DNA from 2 places in the Micrococcus sp. 2A genome. Region 2 is predicted to be linked to the other one. Evidence: riboswitches for the same ligand, from Rfam matches in the RefSeq annotation. Region 2 holds a riboswitch; the other holds the start of a gene.
The links. A riboswitch is a leader RNA that binds a small molecule or an ion and turns the genes downstream of it on or off. The one in region 2 is predicted to bind thiamine pyrophosphate.
Positions count from the first base shown of each region.

Region 1: it holds a riboswitch for thiamine pyrophosphate, as region 2 does, so the genes downstream of both, AAG742_RS09855 (thiamine ABC transporter substrate-binding protein) here and AAG742_RS04285 (FAD-dependent oxidoreductase) in region 2, are expected to answer to the same signal.

Region 1 covers NZ_CP154351.1:2,142,950-2,146,149, forward strand. The annotation lists gene AAG742_RS09850 (AI-2E family transporter) at 1-1,106, opposite strand, end outside; TPP riboswitch at 1,152-1,257, shown strand; gene AAG742_RS09855 (thiamine ABC transporter substrate-binding protein) at 1,318-2,460, shown strand; gene AAG742_RS09860 (iron ABC transporter permease) at 2,568-3,200, shown strand, end outside.
Region 2 covers NZ_CP154351.1:918,981-922,180, forward strand. The annotation lists gene thiD (bifunctional hydroxymethylpyrimidine kinase/phosphomethylpyrimidine kinase) at 1-246, shown strand, start outside; gene AAG742_RS04280 (thiamine phosphate synthase) at 434-1,147, opposite strand; TPP riboswitch at 1,194-1,298, shown strand; gene AAG742_RS04285 (FAD-dependent oxidoreductase) at 1,303-2,613, shown strand; gene thiS (sulfur carrier protein ThiS) at 2,610-2,855, shown strand; gene AAG742_RS04295 (thiazole synthase) at 2,848-3,200, shown strand, end outside.

The DNA.
Region 1 (3,200 bases), 1.2 Mb from region 2:
ATCCACCGTGCGTTCGGATCGGCGTCGATCAGGATGGCCTTGGCCAGCAGGGTGCACGGGAGGGCGAGGATCGCACCGAGCGGGCCGAGGACCCACGCCCAGAACAGCAGGGAGAGGAAGCTGACGGTGGGGATCACGCCGATCGCGTCCCCGGCCACCTTGGGCTGGATGATGGACTGCAGCACGAAGTTGAGCACCGAGTAGCTGATGACGACGCCGAGGAAGGCGGGCCAGCCGCCCTCCGCGAGGCCCAGGATGGCCGGCGGGATCAGGCCGATGATGAAGCCGATGTTGGGCACGTAGTTGGTGAGGAAGCTCAGCACGCCCCACACGAGGGCCATCGGCACGCCGATCACCAGGAGCGCCACGACGTCCAGGACGGCCACGATCAGCCCGAACACGGTGGTCACCACCCAGTACCGGCGCACGCCGCCCGCGAAGTCCATGAGCGCCTGGCCGAACTCCCGGCGAGCCGAGCTCAGCAGCCGGACGCGGCGCTCCACGGCCATGGAGTCCATGGCCAGGAAGAACATCCCCATGACCACGGTGATCAGCAGGCCCACCACCGCGTAGACGTTGGACGCGATGGCGGTCAGCGCGGTGACGGCGGCGCCCGTGACCTGCTTGATGTCCACGGCCTGCAGCTGCGCGTTCACCATGTCCGGGGTGAGCCCCTGGGAGGACAGCCACGCCGAGACGTCCTGCATGATCGCCTGGAACCGCCCCGCGTACTCGGGCAGGGAGCTCACCAGCTCGAGCCCGGACCAGAAGATCAGCCCCACGAACACGGCCAGCACGGTGACCACGAGGAGCACCGTGGCCGTGGCCCCGAGGACGGGGTGCACGCCGCGCTCGATCAGCCAGCGCTGCAGGGGGTAGGCCACGATCACGAGGTTCAGCCCGAGGAAGACGGGCGCGATGATGGAGGAGATGCCCTGCAGGAACTGCACGAGCACCACGAGGCCCGCGAGCGTCAGCACGATCACGAGCATGCGCGGCCACATCCGGTGCGGCCGGCGGATGTCCCAGTCGGAGGCCGGCGTCGCCGGCGCGACCTGGGGGGCGGGGGCGGGTCCGGCCGGCGCGGCCTCGTCGGGGGTGCTCACGCGTGCAGTCTAAGGTCGGCGCGGACGCGATAGGCTGGCTCCAGTCCACATCGACAGGGGAGCGCCGCAGCGGCGCTGAGAGTGCGGTCCGCCGCAGACCCTCGAACCTGCTCCGGCTCGCACCGGCGAAGGAAGTCGAGACCCTTTCCCGGGGCGTCCGCATGCCGCGGGCCCGCCCCCGGCCCCTCCCGCCGCGCAGGAGGAGACCCGCATGACCCGCACCGCCACCGAGCACGCCCGCCGCCCGCGCACCGCCGCGCTGGCGGCCCTCTCCGTCGCCGCCCTCGCCCTCACGGGCTGCTCGCTCTCCGGCCAGGGGGGCTCCGGCTCCTCCTCCGCGGCGGGCTCCGCGGACGCCGCGGCCGCGGCCACCACGTCCGGCTCCGCCGCCTCCGGCTCCGATTCCGCGGGCGGTGGCAAGACCGTCACGATCATGACCCATGACTCCTTCGCGCTGCCCGAGGAGCTCATCGCCCGGTTCGAGCAGGAGTCGGGCCACCAGCTCTCCACCACCGCCCCGGGCGACGCCGGCTCCGTGGTCAACCAGCTGCTGCTCGCCAAGGACCACCCCACGGTGGACGGCGTGTACGGCATCGAGGACCACTCCACGCACCGGCTCATCGACGAGGGCGTGGTGGCCGAGTACACCCCCGCGAACCTGCCCGAGTCCGCGAAGGACCGCGTGGTCGAGGGCCGGATGATCCCCGTGGACCAGGGCCAGGTGTGCCTCAACGTGGACACCCCGTGGTTCGAGGCGGAGGGGGTGGAGGTCCCCGACTCCCTCGAGGACGTCACCGACCCCCAGTACGCGACGCTGACGGTGCTCACCAGCCCCGTGACCTCCTCCCCCGGCCTCGCCCTCCTGGCCGCCACCAAGGAGGAGTTCGGTGACGACTGGAGGGGCTGGTGGGAGAAGGCCCTCGACGGCGGCGCCAAGGTGGACGCCTCGTGGTCGGACGCGTACTACACCGACTTCTCCGGCGGCGAGGGCAAGGGCGAGTACCCGATCGTGCTCTCCTACTCCTCCTCCCCCGCGTTCGCCCCGGCCACGGACGTCCTGGAGGCCTCCTGCACCCCGCAGACGGAGTACGCCGGCGTCGTCGAGGGCGCGAAGAACCCCGAGGGCGCGCAGGCGTTCATCGACTTCCTCCTCTCCGAGGACGTGCAGAAGGCGCTGCCGGAGTCCATGTACATGTACCCGATCGACGAGTCCGTGGAGCTGCCCGCCGAGTGGGCCGAGAACGCCCCCCTCGCCGAGGACCCCATCTCCCCGGATCCGAAGGCCGTGGACGCCGAGCGCGAGGAGCTGCTCAAGGAGTGGACCGCGCTGCACGAGGAGCACGCCGGGAAGTGACCTCTCAGGTCCCCGGCCCGCCCGCGCTCGCCGAGCCCGTCCTCGCGCCCCCGGGTCGCCCCGCGGGCGGACGGCGACGGCGCCGCACGCGGGCCGGCGGGGACGGGATCGGCGCGTGGTGGCTGCTCGCCGCCGTCGTGCCGCTCGCGTTCCTGGCGGTGTTCTTCGCGTGGCCCGTGGCGGCCATGCTGTGGCGCGGCGTGTCCGCGGACGGCGCACTGGACCTCACCGCGTTCGGCGAGGTCCTCGCCCGCGAGCGCACATGGCGGATCCTCGGGCAGACCCTGGGGATGGCGGCGGCCGGCACGGTGGCCGCCCTCCTGCTCGGGCTGCCGGCCGCACTCGTGCTGCACCGCCGGGCGTTCCCGGGCCGCGCGCTGCTGCGCGCGGTGGTGACGGTCCCGTTCGTGCTGCCCACCGTCGTCGTGGGCGTGGCGTTCCGCGCCGTGCTGGCCCCCGGCGGGCCGCTGGGGTGGACGGGCCTGGACCAGTCCACCGCCGCCGTCGTGCTGGCCCTCGTGTTCTTCAACGTCTCCGTGGTGGTCCGCCAGGTGGGCGCGCTGTGGGCGTCGCTGGACCCGCGGCAGGAGGAGGCCGCGCGCACCCTCGGGGCCTCGCCCTGGCGCGCGTTCCGCACCGTGACCCTCCCGCAGCTGGCGCCCGCCGTGGCCAGCTCGGCCGCACTCGTGTTCCTCTTCTGCTCCTCGGCGTTCGGGATCGTCCAGACCCTGGGCCGGCCG
Region 2 (3,200 bases):
ACCGAGGTGCGCGGCGCGCGCGTCTCCTCCCGGTCGACGCATGGAACGGGCTGCACGCTCTCCTCGGCGCTCGCGGTGCTCGCCGCGGGCGGGACGGCCTGGGAGGACGCCCTGCGCACGGCCAAGCCGTGGCTCGCGGAGGCCATCGCGGCGGGGGAGCGGCTCGACGTCGGCCGGCGCACCGACCGCTGGCACGGCCCGCTCGACCACAGCCATCGGGACCGGGGGGCGGGCGATCGGGACTGATCGTTCTGGAATGGCTGCCCTCGAACCATGGGCAGACCCAGGGAGTTCGACGAGGCCGCTCCTGGAGGTACCCCTCGACGAGACGCAGGAGCACGACCGCGTCATGGTCACGGTCGATGACCCCGTGGCGAGGGCGGGGGTCGTCCACGCGGCGCTGCCGCGCCGCTCCCACCCGGGCGCGGCAGCGTCAGCCCGTGACCGCCGCACGCAGACTCCGCGCCGCCGCCTCCGGATCGTCGGCGCCGGTCACGGCCCGCACCACCACGATCCGCTCGGCGCCCGTGCCCAGCACCGCGGGCACACGGTCCTCGTCGATCCCGCCGATCGCGAAGAACACACGTCCCGCCGCCTCGCCGCCGGGGGCGGTGATCTCCGCCGCGAACCGCGGCAGAGCGAGCCCCACGGCGGCCCGGCCGGGCTTGGTCGGCGTCTCCCACACCGGCCCGGTGCAGAAGTAGTCCAGCTCCGGATCGGCCGCGGCCCCGCGCACCTGCTCCTCGGTGCGGCAGGACCGCCCGAGCAGCACCTCGGGGCCGAGCACGCGCCTCGCCTGCGTGCTCGTCAGGTCGTCCTGGCCCGCGTGGAACACGTCCGCGCCGGCCAGGAGTGCGACGTCGGCCCGGTCGTTCGCGGCGGACAGCGCCCCGTGCTCGCGCGCCAGCTCCACCACGATCGCCAGGGCCTCGAGCTCGACGCCCACCTCGACCCGCTTGTCCCGCACCTGCAGGGCGTCCACGCCGCCGCGAAAGCACGCGGCCGCGAAGGCGGCGAACGCGCCGGCGTCAAGGGCGCCGTCGTCGCGGACGTGGCGGGAGAGGTCCGTGCAGACGTACAGGCGGGCGCCCGCGAGGCGGCGGGCGCGCTCGGCGCGTGTGGCGAGGGCGGCGGGGCGGTGCGGCATGCGCCCACCCTGCCACGTCCGCCCACCGGGCGTATGCTGGGCGGCATCCATGGGAGCCCGCGCCACAGCGGGCTGAGAGGGACGCAGTCCGCGCACGCGCGGGGCGCGCCGACCATCAGACTCGATGCGGATCATGCCGCCGTGAGGAGGAGCCCATGCGCTGCGTGGTGGTGGGGGCCGGGATCGTCGGCCTCGCGACGGCCGTGCGCCTGCGGGACGCCGGCCACGAGGTGACCGTGATCGCCCCAGACCTGGACGCGCCCGCCGTCGGCGACGCCGCCACCCACGCCGCGGCCGGCATGCTCGCCCCGCTCGGGGAGACCCAGTACTCGCAGTCCGGGCTCGGCGCGCTCCTCGCCCGGTCCTGGGCGCTCACCGGCGACCTCGTCGCCCGGATCGAGGCCGGTGGCGCCTCCGCGGGTCACCGCGTGGAGGGTGCGTGGCTCGTGGGCGCCGAGCCCGCCGACGCGCGGCGCTGGCGCGAGACGCTCGCGGCCGTCGACGCCGCGGGCGCGGATCAGGCCCCCGCCGCGGAGCCCGGCACCGCCCTGCGGCTGCCGCGTCCCGTCGCCCCAGTGACGGTCGCGGCGCTGCGCCGCGCCGAGCCGGCCCTCTCACCCGCCCTCGCCGGCGCCCTCGACGCCCCCGACGACGATCAGCTCGACCCCCGCCGGGCCCGTGCCGCGGCCCTGACGCGCCTCGCCGCCGACGACGGCGTGCACCTGGTCCCCGCCCGTGCCGTGACGGTGCACCAGGTGGGCGAGGAGGTGGAGGTGACCACCGCCGGGTGTGCCGGGACCGCGCAGCCGATCACCGCCGACGTCGCCGTGCTGGCCGCGGGGCTCGGCCACGCCGCGCTCGGGGGCGACCCCGCCGCCCTGCCCCTGCCGCTGCGCCCCGTGCACGGGGACATCCTGCGCCTGCGGGTGCCGGCGTCCCTGCTGGCCCCGGGAGAGGAGCACCTGCTCAGCCGGACCGTGCGCGCTCTGGTGGGCGGACGGCCCGTGTACCTCGTCCCGCGCGCGGGCGGCGGGCTCGTGCTCGGCGCGACGAGCCGCGAGGACCGCGAGGCCGGCACCCCCGCCGGCGCCGTGCTCGACCTCCTCGAGGACGCCGCCCGCATCCTGCCCGCCATCCGGGACTGCCTGCTCGAGGAGGTCACCACGCGCGCCCGCCCCGGCAGCCCCGACGACGCCCCGTTCCTCGGCCCGCTGCCGGATGCGCCCCGAGTGATCGTCTGCACCGGCCACCACCGGCACGGGGTGCTGCTCGCGGCGTGGTCGGCGCACGCCGCGCTGGAGCTGGTTCGCCGGGCGGCGGGGGAGCCGGGCAGGCCGGGCGGGGCCGGCCCCGCCTGGACCGCCGCCGACGAGGGGCTGCTCGACCTCGTCCGCCCCGACCGCTTCGCCGTCTCGGCGCCGTCCGCCGAGTCGTCCCCCGCCCCCACGCAGGAGGTCCCCGCATGAACCCGCACACCCTGACGGTCAACGGCGAGGCGAGAGCGTTCGACGCGCCGCTCTCCCTCCGCGCGGTGGTCGCGCAGCTGACCGGCCGCGAGATCCGCCCCGACGGCACGGCCGCCGACGGCGGACGGCTCGGCGTCGCGGTCGCGGTGGACGAGGCCGTCGTGCCGCGCTCCCGCTGGGACGCCACCGTGCCCGAGGCCGGTGCGCGTCTCGAGATCGTGACGGCGGTGCAGGGTGGCTGAGCGCGGGGGAGCACCGGACGTCGTCCCGCCCCTCACCGTCGGCGGTCGCGAGATCGGCTCGCGCCTCATCATGGGCACGGGCGGCATCACGGACCTCGCCGCGCTCGAGGCCGCCCTGGTCGCCTCGGGCACCACGCTCACGACCGTCGCCATGCGCCGCCACGCCGTGGGCGGGGGCTCGGGCGTGATCCCGCTGCTGGACCGTCTCGGCATCGAGGTGCTCCCCAACACGGCGGGCTGCCACACGGCGCGCGATGCCGTCCTCACCGCGCAGCTGGCCCGCGAGGCGCTCGAGACGGACATGGTCAAGGTGGAGGTGATCGCCGACGAGCGCACCTTGCTGCC